2 regions of the Streptomyces sp. AM6-12 genome follow, and region 2 is predicted to be linked to the other one. Evidence: predicted binding sites of a transcription regulator. Region 2 holds the regulator's gene; the other holds the start of a gene.

Region 1 (6,997 bases), 850 kb from region 2:
CCGGTGGGAGCGCTCGCGCAGGAAGTCGGCGTCCGCGCCCAGACCGTGCACCCCGATCCGGGTGCCCGCGGGGATGCCGGGCCCCAGCACCGCGTGGCAGCACCCGGTGAACGCGTCCGCCCAGCGCCGGGTGAGGAACGCCGCCCGGTCCGCGCCGAGGATCCCGGTCAGCAGTTCCGCCGCGATGTCGTCCGGCAGCAGCCGGAAGTACTCCGCCGGAGCCCACGGGGTGTGCGAGAAGTGGCCGATGCGCAGATCGGGCCGCAGCCTGCGGAGCATCCGCGGGGCGAGCGCCAGGTGGTAGTCCTGGATCAACACCGCCGCGCCGTCGCCCGCCTCCTCGGCCAGCGCCTCGGCGAACGCCTGGTTGTACGCCTGGTACGCCGCCCACTGCCGCCGGAAGTCCGCGTCGAAGACGGGCTCCAGCGGTGTCTGGTACAGCATGTGGTGCACGAACCAGAGCACCGAGTTGGCGATCCCGTTGTACGCGTCGGCGAAGACCTCCGGGTCGATGCCGAGCATCCGCACCCGCTGCCCGCCGGTGTCCGCCTCCGGCAACAGGCCGCCCCCGGCGCGGCGCACCGCCTCGCGGTCGCCGTCGCCCAGCGCGGCGCACACCCAGACCGCGTTCGTCTCCGGACCGATCGCCGACAGGCCCGAGACCAGCCCGCCACCGCCCCGCTTGGCGCGCAGCGAACCGTCCTCGTCCGCCTCGTACGAAACCGGGCCGCGATTGGACGCGACCAGCACCTCAGCACCGTGCGTGGAAGCCATGGTCCACAACCTAGCCCGACCTGGGAACACTCAAACCCGCGGACCCGGTCCGAAGCCGGTCGTATACGGCCGCCCGCGCGCTTTCACGCCACCCGGCGCCGGGCGTACTCCGCGATCTGCGTCATCGGCGGCCGCTCCTCGGTGTCCACGGCGTACGTGCGCGGTTCGAAACCGGTCACGCCCCGCTCGAACTGGGTGAGCGCGGGGCGCACGAGATGGCCGCGGGCCAGCCGCAGCTGGGCCGTGCGGTAGATGGCCGCCGCCATCCGGCCGAGCGCCTGCCCGTCCTGGTGCCGGTGCTTGCGCACCCCGACGTCCACCTGGGCCAGCGCGTCGAGCCCCACCAGGTGCAGGGCGTCCACCAGCATGCCCAGCTCGACCCCGTACCCGACCGGGAACGGCAGCTGTTCGAGCAGCGAGCGCCGGGCCGCGTACTCCCCGCCCAGCGGCTGTACGAAGCCCGCGAGCTGCGGCCAGTGCATGTTCAGCAGCGGGCGCGCCATCAGCTCGGTGACCCGGCCGCCCTGCCCCGCCGCACCGGCGAGCGGTCGGTCGTACATCGCCTTGACCAGCTGGACGTCCGGCTCGGTGAGCAGCGGGCCGACGATGCCGAGGACGAAGTCGGAGGAGAACTCCCGCAGGTCCGCGTCGACGAAGCAGATGATGTCCCCGGTGGCGACGAGCAGCGAGCGCCACAGCACCTCGCCCTTGCCCGGCACGGCCGGTATCCGGGGCAGGATCGCGTCCCGGTGCACCACCCGCGCGCCCGCCGCGGCGGCGACCTCGGAGGTGCGGTCGGCGGAGCCCGAGTCGATCACCAGGACCTCGTCGACGAGCGGCACCCGCTCCATCAGATCGCGCCGGATCACCGCGACGATCTCGCCGACCGTCTCCTCCTCGTCGAGGGCGGGCAGCACCACGCTGATGGTCTGGCCGGTGCGCTGCTTCGCGGCGAGGACCTGGTGCGAGGGACGGTCGCGCACGGACCAGGAGCGGTTGCCCATCCAGCGCTCGACTTCTTCCAGCACGGTCCCCGGCTCCTCACGCTCGCCTCGCGGTCTCGTCTCGCGGTACGGACGACTATCTCAACTCTCCAGGCCTTCGGTTACAGTCTTGAGCAACGCCGATGACCATCGCATGTCGGGGGTCGCGTGCGGACATGCCGCAGCAGTGCGGACACAATCGAATACCGCTCATCCAGAGGGGCAGAGGGACACGGCCCGATGAAGCCCCGGCAACCCTCCAGCCGCTTCTCGTTCTCATAGCAGCGAGGCTCCCGGCTAGGGAAGGTGCCAAATCCGTCTCACGGCGAAGTGCGTCGTGAGGAAGATGAGGAGAAAGGGCCTCGCCTCTCATGGCTGTGCAGACAGTTGCCACCTCCGGTACCTCCACCGTCGACCTCGGCCCCGCCGCCGCCCTCAGCTGTCGCGAATGCGGCCACCGCGTCCCGCTCGGCCCGGTCTTCGCCTGCGAGGAGTGCTTCGGCCCGCTGGAGATCGCCTACGACTTCTCCGGCTACGACACCGGGGAACTCCGCAAGCGGATCGAGGACGGCCCCGCCAGCATCTGGCGCTACGCCCCGCTGCTGCCGGTCCCGGCCGACGTGGCCGGCAAGCCGAACCTCCACCCCGGCTGGACCAAGCTGGTCAAGGCCGACAACCTGGCCCGCGAACTCGGCGTCACCGGCGGTCTGTACGTCAAGGACGACTCCGGCAACCCGACCCACTCCTTCAAGGACCGGGTGGTCGCCCAGGCCCTGGAGGCGGCCCGCGCCTTCGGCTTCACCACCCTGTCCTGCTCCTCCACCGGCAACCTCGCGGGCGCCGTCGGCGCCGCCGCCGCCCGCGCGGGCCTGCGCTCCTGCGTGTTCATCCCGCACGACCTGGAGCAGGGCAAGGTCGTCATGGCCGCGGTCTACGGCGGTGAACTCGTCGGCATCGAGGGCAACTACGACGACGTGAACCGCTTCTGCTCCGAGCTGATCGGCGACCCGGCCGGCGAGGGCTGGGGCTTCGTCAACGTGAACCTGCGGCCGTACTACGCCGAGGGCTCCAAGACCCTGGCGTACGAGATCTGCGAGCAGCTCGGCTGGCGGCTGCCCGACCAGATCGTGGTCCCGATCGCCTCCGGCTCCCAGCTCACCAAGATCGACAAGGGGCTGCGGGAGCTGATCGAACTCGGACTGGTCGAGGACAGGCCGTACAAGATCTTCGGGGCCCAGGCGGAGGGGTGCTCGCCGGTGTCCACGGCCTTCAAGGCGGGCCACGACGTGGTCCGGCCCCAGAAGCCGGACACCATCGCCAAGTCCCTCGCGATCGGCAACCCGGCCGACGGGCCCTACGTCCTGGACATCGCCCGGCGCACCGGCGGCGCGGTGGAGGACGTGACGGACGAGCAGATCGTGGCCGCGATCAAGCTGCTGGCCCGCACCGAGGGCATCTTCGCCGAGACGGCGGGCGGCGTGACCGTCGGCGTCACGAAGAAGCTGATCGAGAGCGGGGTGCTCGACCCGGCGAAGACCACCGTCGTCCTGAACACCGGCGACGGCCTCAAGACCCTCGACGCGGTGGCCGGCACCGGCCTGACCGCCACCATCCGCCCGACCCTGGACTCCTTCCGAGAGGCTGGCCTCGCATGAGCGTGACCGTTCGCATCCCCACCATCCTGCGCACCTACACCGGCGGGCGGTCCGAGGTGGCCGCCGAGGGCGCGACCCTCGCCGAGGTCATCGAGGACCTGGAGAAGAACCACACCGGCATCGCCGCCCGTGTCCTGGACGACCAGGGCAGGCTGCGCCGGTTCGTGAACGTGTACGTCAACGACGACGACGTGCGTTTCGAGCAGGGCCTGCAGACCTCCACCCCGGACGGCGCGGGCGTCTCCATCATCCCGGCGGTGGCCGGCGGCTGCTGACCGGACGACCGGACGTTACCTTCGGTAATGACGGTCACCGAAGGTACGTCGGATTGCCCTCTCCGTGAGAGAAGCGGAGGGGGCAATTCTGCGTGATTGAGCGCGGTACAGTTGGGGAAGGCGCCCTGAGTTGATCGAGGGTTAGCCCTCGATTCTCCTCCGCGGGCCCGATAAGAAGCAGCCAATATGCACGGGCTTTCCGCGGCTTTTGTGACTTTTATGGGGCCCGACTTGCCCTGAATTCTGATGATTTCTCCCTACATTCCGGATCGTTCTCGTCCAGATTTCTCGTCCAATTGACCTGTTGCAGAGGGCAGTTGGACAGATACATTCAGCCGCGGTCGACGCGTTCCGGCGCACGCCCCCGACGCATTGGGGGGCGAGGTCTGACCCGGATCCGCGAAGTGCGGATCTGTGCAAGGGCCAGTAATAGGGGAGTTAGGCATGGCTCAGGGCACCGTCAAGTGGTTCAACGCGGAGAAGGGGTACGGCTTCATCGCGGTCGACGGTGGTGCGGACGTCTTCGTCCATTACAGCGCCATTCAGATGGACGGCTACCGCACCCTGGAGGAGGGCCAGCGAGTCGAGTTCGAGATCTCGCAGGGCCAGAAGGGTCCGCAGGCCGACATGGTTCGCGTCGCCGTCTGAACGTTTCTCCACCGAAGGGCCCGCACCTCGCACAGGGTGCGGGCCCTTCGGCGTGCCCGGCCCCGGACGGTGTTCGCCCCCGGCTGACCCGCCCGCCGTGGCGCCCGGGGCGCTTGCACTCGGGCATGCCGAGTGCTAATCATTGGCGTTAGCACTCTGAAGGTGAGAGTGACAACGAAGGACCGGGTCGGTGAGGTCCGCGGGCCACGTGGGGCAAGGAACCACAGGCCGGCGAGCCGTCCGTCGCGGGCGCGGGCGCGGTCCGAAGGAATCACCCCCAGTCCTGGAGGGACCACTTCACATGGCCAAGATCATCGCGTTCGACGAGGAGGCGCGGCGCGGCCTCGAGCGCGGCATGAACCAGCTCGCGGACGCCGTCAAGGTGACGCTCGGCCCCAAGGGTCGCAACGTCGTCCTCGAGAAGAAGTGGGGCGCCCCCACGATCACCAACGATGGTGTCTCCATCGCCAAGGAGATCGAGCTCGAGGACCCGTACGAGAAGATCGGCGCCGAGCTGGTCAAGGAAGTCGCCAAGAAGACGGACGACGTCGCCGGTGACGGTACGACCACCGCGACCGTGCTCGCCCAGGCCCTGGTCAAGGAAGGCCTGCGCAACGTCGCCGCCGGTGCCAACCCGATGGCTCTGAAGCGCGGTATCGAGAAGGCCGTCGAGGCCGTCTCCGCCGCCCTGCTCGAGCAGGCGAAGGACGTCGAGACCAAGGAGCAGATCGCCTCCACCGCGTCCATCTCCGCCGCCGACACCCAGATCGGCGAGCTCATCGCCGAGGCGATGGACAAGGTCGGCAAGGAAGGCGTCATCACCGTCGAGGAGAGCAACACCTTCGGTCTGGAGCTCGAGCTCACCGAGGGCATGCGCTTCGACAAGGGCTACATCTCCGCCTACTTCGCAACCGACATGGAGCGCATGGAGGCGTCGCTCGAGGACCCGTACATCCTCATCGCGAACTCCAAGATCAGCTCCGTCAAGGACCTGCTCCCGCTCCTGGAGAAGGTCATGCAGTCGGGCAAGCCGCTGCTGATCATCGCCGAGGACGTCGAGGGCGAGGCCCTGTCGACCCTGGTCGTCAACAAGATCCGCGGCACCTTCAAGTCCGTCGCGGTCAAGGCTCCGGGCTTCGGCGACCGCCGCAAGGCCATGCTCGGCGACATCGCCATCCTCACGGGCGGCGAGGTCATCTCCGAGGAGGTCGGCCTCAAGCTGGAGAACGCGACCCTGGACCTCCTGGGCCGCGCCCGCAAGGTCGTCATCACCAAGGACGAGACCACCATCGTCGACGGTGCCGGCTCCTCCGAGCAGGTCAACGGCCGGGTGAACCAGATCCGCGCCGAGATCGAGAACAGCGACTCGGACTACGACCGCGAGAAGCTCCAGGAGCGCCTGGCCAAGCTCGCGGGCGGCGTCGCGGTCATCAAGGCCGGTGCCGCCACCGAGGTGGAGCTCAAGGAGCGCAAGCACCGCATCGAGGACGCCGTGCGCAACGCCAAGGCGGCCGTCGAGGAGGGCATCGTCGCCGGTGGTGGCGTGGCCCTGCTCCAGGCCTCCCAGGTCTTCGAGAAGCTGGAGCTGGAGGGTGACGAGGCGACCGGCGCCAACGCCGTGCGCATCGCCCTGGAGGCCCCGCTGAAGCAGATCGCCGTCAACGCCGGCCTCGAGGGCGGTGTCGTGGTGGAGAAGGTGCGCAACCTGACTCCGGGCCACGGCCTGAACGCCGCGACCGGCGAGTACGTCGACCTGGTCGCCGAGGGCATCATCGACCCGGCGAAGGTGACCCGTTCCGCGCTGCAGAACGCCGCCTCCATCGCCGCGCTGTTCCTCACCACCGAGGCCGTCATCGCCGACAAGCCGGAGAAGGCCGCCGCGGCCGCTCCGGGCGGCATGCCGGGCGGTGACATGGACTTCTGATCGACCTCCGGTTGATCAAAGTCCTTACCGAGGGCGGCACTTCCTGTCAGGGACAGGGGGTGCCGCCCTCGGGCGTGTCCGGGGTCACAGACGACGGCTGCCGGGGGCGGGAATGCCGGCCCGCACCGAGTGAGTTACTTAAGCGTCTGCAACAATGCGCATTCACATACCGCCCGGTCAGCAGCTTTCCGAGGAGCCCTCACGTGACCGTCGACACGCAGCCCGCCTCCCGCGCGGCCCAGGTACTCTCCCGCCCCATCACCCTGGGCGGCCTCACCGTCCCCAACCGGATCGTGATGGCCCCGATGACCCGGATGTTCTCGCCGGGCGGCATCCCCGGCGAGGACGTGCGCTCGTACTACTCCCGGCGCGCCGCCGCGGGCGTCGGCCTGATCGTCACCGAGGGCACCTACGTCGGCCACGAGTCGGCCGGCCAGAGCGACCGGGTGCCGCGGTTCCACGGCGAGGAGCAGCTGGCGGGCTGGGCGAAGGTCGCCGAGGACGTGCACGCGGCGGGCGGCACCATCGTCCCGCAGCTGTGGCACATCGGCATGGTCCGCAAGGACGGCGACGCCCCCTTCCCGGCCGCCCCCGCGATGGGCCCCTCCGGTCTGGTCACCGCGGGCGCCGAGCCCACCGGCAAGGCCATGACCCAGCAGGACCTGGACGACGTCATCGCCGCGTTCGCCCAGGCCGCCGCGGACGCCGAGCGCATCGGCTTCGACGGCGTGGAACTGC
Region 2 (6,997 bases):
GGCCGAGGACGTCGGCGTAGAAGCGGTAGCAGGCGGCGAAGTCGCTGACGAGCAGCCGTACTTGGGCGAGTTCCATGGTGTCCCCGGTCGTGGTTCAGGACCAGCGGCCGGTGCGCCCCAGGAGGAGGGCGGCGGCCGCGGTGCCGGCGGTGGAGGTGCGCAACACGCTGGGCCCGAGGACGTACGCCCGCGCGCCCGCCTCCTCGAACAGCGCCAACTCGTCGCGGGAGACGCCCCCTTCGGGCCCGACGACGAGCACGATATCGCCCTCGGCGGGGAGTTCGGCGGTGGCCAGCGGCTCGCTGGTGTGCCCGAAGTCGGAGTGCAGCACCCCGGCGAAGTCGGCCGCGGCCAGAAGTGCCGCGACCTGCTTGGTGGTCGCCGCCTCGGCGACCTGGGGGAAGCGGACCCGGCGGGACTGCTTGCCGGCCTCGCGCGCGGTGGCCCGCCACTTGCCGAGCGCCTTCAGACCGCGCTCGCCCCGCCACTGCGTGATGCAGCGCGCGGCCTGCCACGGCACGATCGCGTCGACCCCGACCTCGGTCATCGTCTCGACGGCCAGCTCCCCCCGGTCGCCCTTGGGCAGAGCCTGTACGACCGTGATCCGGGGCCGCGGCTCGGGCTCCTCGGACACCTCCGGCATCCGTACGACGAGACGGTCCTTGCCCTCGCTGCCGAGCACCTCGCACACCGCGTAGCGCCCGGCGCCGTCGGTGAGGACCACCTCCTCACCGGCCTCCAGGCGCTTGACCGAGACGGCGTGCCGGCCCTCGGGTCCGTCCAGGACGTAGCGGTCGCCGTCCGCGGTGAAGTCCGGCACGACGAAGACGGGCGCGGTCACCGGGCACCTCCCGCGGCGAACGCCGCCCGGGCCTCGGCGAGTTCGGCGGCGAGCACCTCCACCAGCTGTCCGGCGGGCAGTTCCCTGGCCAGCCGGTGGCCCTGGCCCGCCCACAGCGCCATGCCCTGCGCGTCCCCGGCCTTCGCGGCGGCCTTGCGCAGCGGCGAGGTGAGGTGGTTGACCTCCGGGTAGGCGGCGGGCGCGTACGGGCCGTGCTCGCGCAGGAAGCGGTTGACCAGTCCGCGCGCGGGGCGGCCGGTGAACGCGCGGGTCAGCTCGGTGCGGACGAACAGGGGGTTGGTCAGCGCCTCCTTGTGCACGGCGGGGGCGCCGGACTCGGGGGCGGCGAGGAAGGCGGTGCCCAGCTGGGCCGCGCTCGCGCCCGCCGCGAGGACGGCCGCGATCTGGGCGCCGCGCATGATGCCGCCGGCCGCGACGACGGGGAGGTGCACGGCCTCGCGGACCTGTGTGATCAGGGAGAGCAGGCCGAGGCCGGTGCCGTCGTTCTCCGGGACGTCCCGGTGCGTGCCCTGGTGGCCGCCGGCCTCCACGCCCTGCGCGATCACCGCGTCCGCTCCGGCCCGCTCCACCGCGACGGCCTCCTCGGCGGTGGTGGCGGTGACCAGCGTGACGGTCCCGGCCCGCCGCAGCCGTTCCAGCGCGTGGCGGTCCGGCACCCCGAAGTGGAAGGAGACCACCGGCACCGGGTCGTCCAGGAGCACGGCGAGCTTGGCGTCGTAGCCGTCGTCGCGGCCGTGGTCCGGGTCGCCCAGCTCGGTCTCGTACCAGGCGGCCTCACCCGCGAGCTGATGGGCGTAGACCTCGACCGCGCCGCTCTCCGCGTACTCGGGCTGCGGCATGAAGACGTTGACGCCGAAGGGCCGGTCGGTGAGGCTCCGCAGCCGCTTGATCTCCTGGTACATACCGTCGGCCGTCTTGTACCCGGCGGCCAGGAACCCGAGCCCGCCGGCCTCGGAGACGGCGGCGGCGAGCTCCGGCACCGAGACGCCGCCCGCCATGGGGGCCTGCACGATCGGGTGCCGGAGGAGATCGGTCAGTGCGGAGGACATGCCCGCATGGTGTCACGTCCACCGAACAAGTCCGAATCGGGCGTCAGGATCGGCATATTCCACTCCGTGCCCGGTCAGAGGCCGTGCGGGGTGCCCGTGGCAGCCCTCGGTCGGAGACCGTGACGGGTGCTGCGGCAGCCCAGTCGGAAGCCGGGCCAGGCGCCATGACAGCCCCCGGTCAGAAACCGCGACGGAGGTGGTCGCGACAGCCCCGACCGGAAGCCGCGACGGAGATGCCGCGACAGCCCCCAGCCGGAAGCCGGGCCAGGCGCCGCGACAACCCCTGATCAGAAACCGCGACGGGGGTGTTGCGACAGCCTCGGCCGACAGCCGCGACGGAGGTGCCGCGACAGCCCCCGGTCAAAAGCCGGGCCAGGCGCCGTGGCAGCCCCCGGTCGGAGGTCGCCACGGCAGGCCTGGCACGGCCGGAGGCTCAGCGGCCGTTGAACGCGTCCTTCAGCCGCGAGAACAGCCCCTGCTGACCCGGCTGGAACTGGCCCTGCGGGCGCTCCTCGCCGCGCAGCTTGGCCAGCTCGCGCAGCAGCCGCTCCTGCTCGGGATCGAGCTTCGTCGGCGTCTGCACCTCGACGTGCACGATCAGGTCGCCCCGGCCGCCGCCCCGCAGATGCGTGACGCCCCGGTTGTGCAGCGGGATCGACTGCCCGGACTGGGTGCCGGGCCGGATGTCGATCTCCTCCATGCCGTCCAGCGTCTCCAGCGGCACCTTGGTGCCGAGGGCGGCCGCGGTCATCGGGATCGTCACCGTGCAGTGCAGATCGTCGCCGCGGCGCTGGAAGCGCGGGTGCGGCAGCTCGTGGATCTCCACGTACAGGTCACCGGCCGGACCGCCGCCGGGGCCGACCTCGCCCTCGCCGGCGAGCTGGATCCGGGTGCCGTTGTCGACACCGGCCGGGATCTTCACGGTCAGCGTGCGCCGCGAGCGGACCCGCCCGTCACCGGCGCACTCCGGGCACGGCGTGGGCACCACGGTCCCGAAGCCCTGGCACTGGGGGCACGGCCGCGAGGTCATGACCTGGCCCAGGAAGGACCGGGTGACCTGCGAGACCTCACCGCGGCCGCGGCACATGTCGCAGGTCTGCGCCGACGTGCCCGGAGCCGCGCCCTCGCCGTTGCAGGTGTTGCAGACGACCGCGGTGTCGACCTGGATGTCCTTGGTCGTCCCGAAGGCCGCCTCGTCCAGCTCGACCTCGATCCGGATCATCGCGTCCTGGCCGCGCCGGGTGCGCGAGCGCGGTCCGCGCTGCGACGCCGTGCCGAAGAACGCGTCCATGATGTCGGAGAAGTTGCCGAAGCCACCGGCCCCGAAGCCGCCCGCGCCGGCGCCGCCGGACTGCGAGAGGGGGTCGCCGCCGAGGTCGTAGACCTGCTTCTTCTGCGGGTCCGACAGCACCTCGTAAGCGGCGTTGATCTCCTTGAACCGCTCCTGGGTCTTCGGATCGGGGTTGACGTCCGGGTGCAGCTCGCGCGCGAGCCGACGGAACGCCTTCTTGATCTCATCCTGCGACGCGTCGCGGCGCACGCCGAGAACGGCGTAGTAGTCCGTGGCCACTTACGACTCCGCCAGGATCTGTCCGACGTACCGTGCCACTGCGCGTACCGCTCCCATCGTTCCCGGATAGTCCATGCGGGTCGGTCCGACCACGCCGAGCTTGGCAACCGCCTCGCCGCCCGAACCGTAGCCCACCGACACCACGGAGGTTGAGTTGAGTCCTTCGTGGGCGATCTCGTGCCCGATGCGCACGGTCATGCCCGGATCCTTCGCCTCGCCGAGGAGCTTGAGGAGCACGACCTGCTCCTCCAGGGCCTCCAGGACGGGCCGGATCGTGAGGGGGAAATCATGTCCGAAGCGGGTGAGATTGGCGGTGCCGCCGATCATCAGCCGCTCCTCGTTCTCCTCGACCAGTGTCTCCAGAAGGGTGGAGAGCACCGTGGAGACCGTACCGCGATCCTCGTGTTCGAAGGCGTCCGGCAGGTCCTCGACCAGCTTCGGCACGTCCGCGAACCGGCGGCCGGCGACCCGGCTGTTGAGCCGCGCGCGCAGGTCCGCGAGGGACGCCTCGCCGAACGGCGCCGGGCAGTCGACCATCCGCTGCTCGACCCGGCCGGTGTCCGTGATCAGCACCAGCATCACGCGCGCCGGGGCGAGCGCCAGCAGCTCCACGTGCCGCACGGTGGACCGGGTCAGGGACGGGTACTGCACGACGGCGACCTGCCGGGTCAGCTGCGCGAGCAGCCGCACCGTACGCGCCACGACGTCGTCGAGATCGACGGCGCCGTCGAGGAAGTTCTGGATCGCGCGGCGCTCGGGCGCGGTCATCGGCTTGACGCCCGCGAGCTTGTCGACGAACAGCCGGTAGCCCTTGTCGGTGGGGATGCGCCCCGCGCTGGTGTGCGGCTGCGCGATGTACCCCTCGTCCTCCAGGGCCGACATGTCATTGCGCACGGTCGCCGGGGACACACCGAGGTTGTGCCGCTCGGTCAGGGCCTTGGACCCGACGGGCTCCTCGGTGCCGACATAGTCCTGGACGATGGCGCGCAGTACCTGAAGCCTGCGTTCACTCAGCATTCGCGCGCACCTCCAGCACGTCGTCCCCTCACTTGCGAGGCTGTCCCTCTTGTGTCCGTCTTGGCACTCTTCGCATGCGAGTGCCAGCGTTCCCCGGCCCAGTGTACGGCCGTGGGGTACGCACCGGGCAAGGTCGGTGCCCGTGCGACCGCTCCTGCGGCTAGCGTCGCGGTATGACGGTGACTTGGGAAGAGGGTGGCTGGGAGCGGTTGACCGCCGGGGTGGGGCGGTGCCGGCTGCCGGGCTGGGACTGCACGGCGGGGCTGGTCCTGGGCGCGGACACGGCGCTGATGGTGGACGCCGGGTCGAGCCTGGCGGAGGGGGCGCGGCTGCGGTCCGCGGCCGAGGTGCTCGCCGGTGGACGTGTGACCCATCTCGCGCTGACCCATGTCCATTTCGACCATGTCTTCGGGACTCCGGCGTTCGCGGGGGCCGAGGTGTACGCGGCGGTGGGGGCGGACGGGGTGGTCCGCCGCGGGCGGGACGAGCTGCGGTACGACGCGGTCCGCCACGGGCTGCCCGCGGACGAGGCCGAGGAGGCGGCGCTGGCGCTGGTGCCGCCGCGGCACCTGGTCTCCGGGGAGCGGACCCTGGAGCTGGGCGGTGGCCGCCAGGCGCTGCTGGCCAATGTGGGCCCCGGCCATACCGCTCATGACCTGGTGGTTCTGGTGCCGGGCGAGCCGGAGGTGGTGTTCTGCGGGGACCTGGTGGAGGAGTCCGGGGAGCCCCAGGCGGGCCCGGACGCCGTACCCTCGCGCTGGCCGGACGCGCTGGACCGGCTGCTGGCGCTGGGCGGCGAGGACGCGCTGTACGTGCCCGGTCACGGGGCGGTGGTCGACGCGGCGTTCGTACGACGCCAACGGGACGCGCTGGCCGCGCGGTTCGGCGTGAACTGAGCCGCACGCGCGCGGCCTTACCGGCGTGTCGTGAGCGCGCGCCCGCGGCTTCTCCTATCGTCATCCGAATGCGCCCACCCGTCTCCCACCACCGCCCTTCCAACGGGGGCCCTTCGGGCCCGCGCTCCCGCCGGTACTCCGCCGACCTGACCCCTCCCTGGAAGAAGTCCCAGCCGGTGCCGGAGGTGCCCGCCGAGCCGGGGCTGGTCGTGGAGGAGCCCGGTACCGGGTTCTGCGGGGCGGTGATCCGCTGCGAGGCGGGCACGGTGACGCTGGAGGACCGCTTCGGCAAGCACCGGGTGTTCCCGCTGGAGCCGCGCGGCTTCCTGCTGGAGGGCCGGGTGGTGACGCTCGTACGACCCTTCGCCGGCCCGGCGCGCCCCGCCCGCACCGCCTCCGGTTCCGTCGCCGTCCCCGGCGCCCGCGCCCGGGTGGCCCGCGCCGGGCGCATCTACGTCGAGGGCCGGCACGACGCCGAGCTGGTCGAGAAGGTCTGGGGCGACGACCTGCGCATCGAGGGCGTGGTCGTGGAGTACCTGGAGGGTGTGGACGACCTCCCCGCGATCGTCGCCGACTTCGCCCCCGGTCCGGACGCCCGCCTCGGCGTCCTCGTGGACCACCTGGTGCCGGGCACGAAGGAATTCCGTATCGCCCGGTCGGTGACCAGCGAACACGCGCTGGTCGTGGGCCATCCGTACATCGACATCTGGGAAGCGGTGAAACCGGCGTCGCTGGGGATCGCGGGATGGCCTCGGGTGCCCCACGGCCAGGACTGGAAGACGGGCGTGTGCCGCGCCCTGGGCTGGCCCGCGGACAACACCGGCGCGGTGTGGCAGGCGATCCTGAAGCGGGTGAACTCCTACAAGGACCTGGAACCGGAGCTGCTCGGCCGGGTGGAGGAGCTGATCGACTTCGTCACGGGTAGCGGTGGGGCCTGACGTTGGGGAGGGTTCCGAACTCGCTCGTGTCCAGTTCGATCCCCAGGGCCTCCAGCCGGACCGGATCCCCGAATTTGGTGATCTCCTGGCTCAGGTAGTCGGCGTCCTCCCCCTGCCCTGACGGTTTCGTCAGCCGGACGCACTGCGCCATGATCGGGTCGATGACGAGGTAGGTGGAGATCCTTCCCGCCGCGTAGATCGAACGCTTGACCACGTAGTCGTTGTGGGCGCTTGACTTGGAGACGATCTCCACCACCGCCGTGACCAGCTCTGACGGCAGCAGGTGCCCCGAGTCGGGCAGTACGTCCGGTGCCGCGACGACCAGATCCGGGACGGGCACGCTGTCCTCGCCGGCGATGCCCACGTCCTGGGTCTGGATCGGGTACCACCGTTCCAGGGGAATCTGCCGCTGGGTGTGCAGCGCGATCAGGTTGTGCACCAGATCAGGGCTGGCCATCATCATGATTACCCCCCGGAGAAGCTCAGCCTTGACGCCCTCGGGAGGCTCGAACTTGTCGAAGCACTCGGCCAGTCCACGCTCGTCCACAGCGGTCATCTCCGTGGCCTCCACATCTGCTGCGTCCTTTCGGCAGCAGCCTAGGAATCAGGTTAAGGACCGAACCGGCGTTCCGCACCGATTCACTCGCCGGGGTGATCAGTCCACC

Evidence for each region. The regulator HrcA, encoded in region 2, represses chaperone genes, less so after heat shock. The targets are predictions, from matches to a motif close to TTNGCACTCNGNNNNNCNGAGTGCNAA.
Region 1: the regulator HrcA is predicted to act here: its motif matches at 4,448-4,474, upstream of groL (chaperonin GroEL).

The regions. Positions count from the first base shown of each region.
Region 1 is NZ_JBIQWN010000001.1:4,087,005-4,094,001, forward strand. It holds gene ACE4Q9_RS18545 (trehalose-6-phosphate synthase) at 1-774, opposite strand, end outside; gene ACE4Q9_RS18550 (glucosyl-3-phosphoglycerate synthase) at 858-1,802, opposite strand; SAM riboswitch class I at 1,965-2,110, shown strand; gene thrC (threonine synthase) at 2,129-3,412, shown strand; gene ACE4Q9_RS18560 (MoaD/ThiS family protein) at 3,409-3,687, shown strand; gene ACE4Q9_RS18565 (cold-shock protein) at 4,132-4,335, shown strand; gene groL (chaperonin GroEL) at 4,637-6,259, shown strand; gene ACE4Q9_RS18575 (NADH:flavin oxidoreductase) at 6,463-6,997, shown strand, end outside.
Region 2 is NZ_JBIQWN010000001.1:4,939,274-4,946,270, reverse strand. It holds gene ACE4Q9_RS22420 (VOC family protein) at 1-76, opposite strand, end outside; gene ACE4Q9_RS22415 (16S rRNA (uracil(1498)-N(3))-methyltransferase) at 95-841, opposite strand; gene ACE4Q9_RS22410 (nitronate monooxygenase) at 838-1,911, opposite strand; gene dnaJ (molecular chaperone DnaJ) at 2,345-3,481, opposite strand; gene hrcA (heat-inducible transcriptional repressor HrcA) at 3,482-4,498, opposite strand; gene ACE4Q9_RS22395 (MBL fold metallo-hydrolase) at 4,672-5,394, shown strand; gene ACE4Q9_RS22390 (DUF3097 domain-containing protein) at 5,463-6,332, shown strand; gene ACE4Q9_RS22385 (Uma2 family endonuclease) at 6,310-6,888, opposite strand; gene hemW (radical SAM family heme chaperone HemW) at 6,988-6,997, opposite strand, start outside.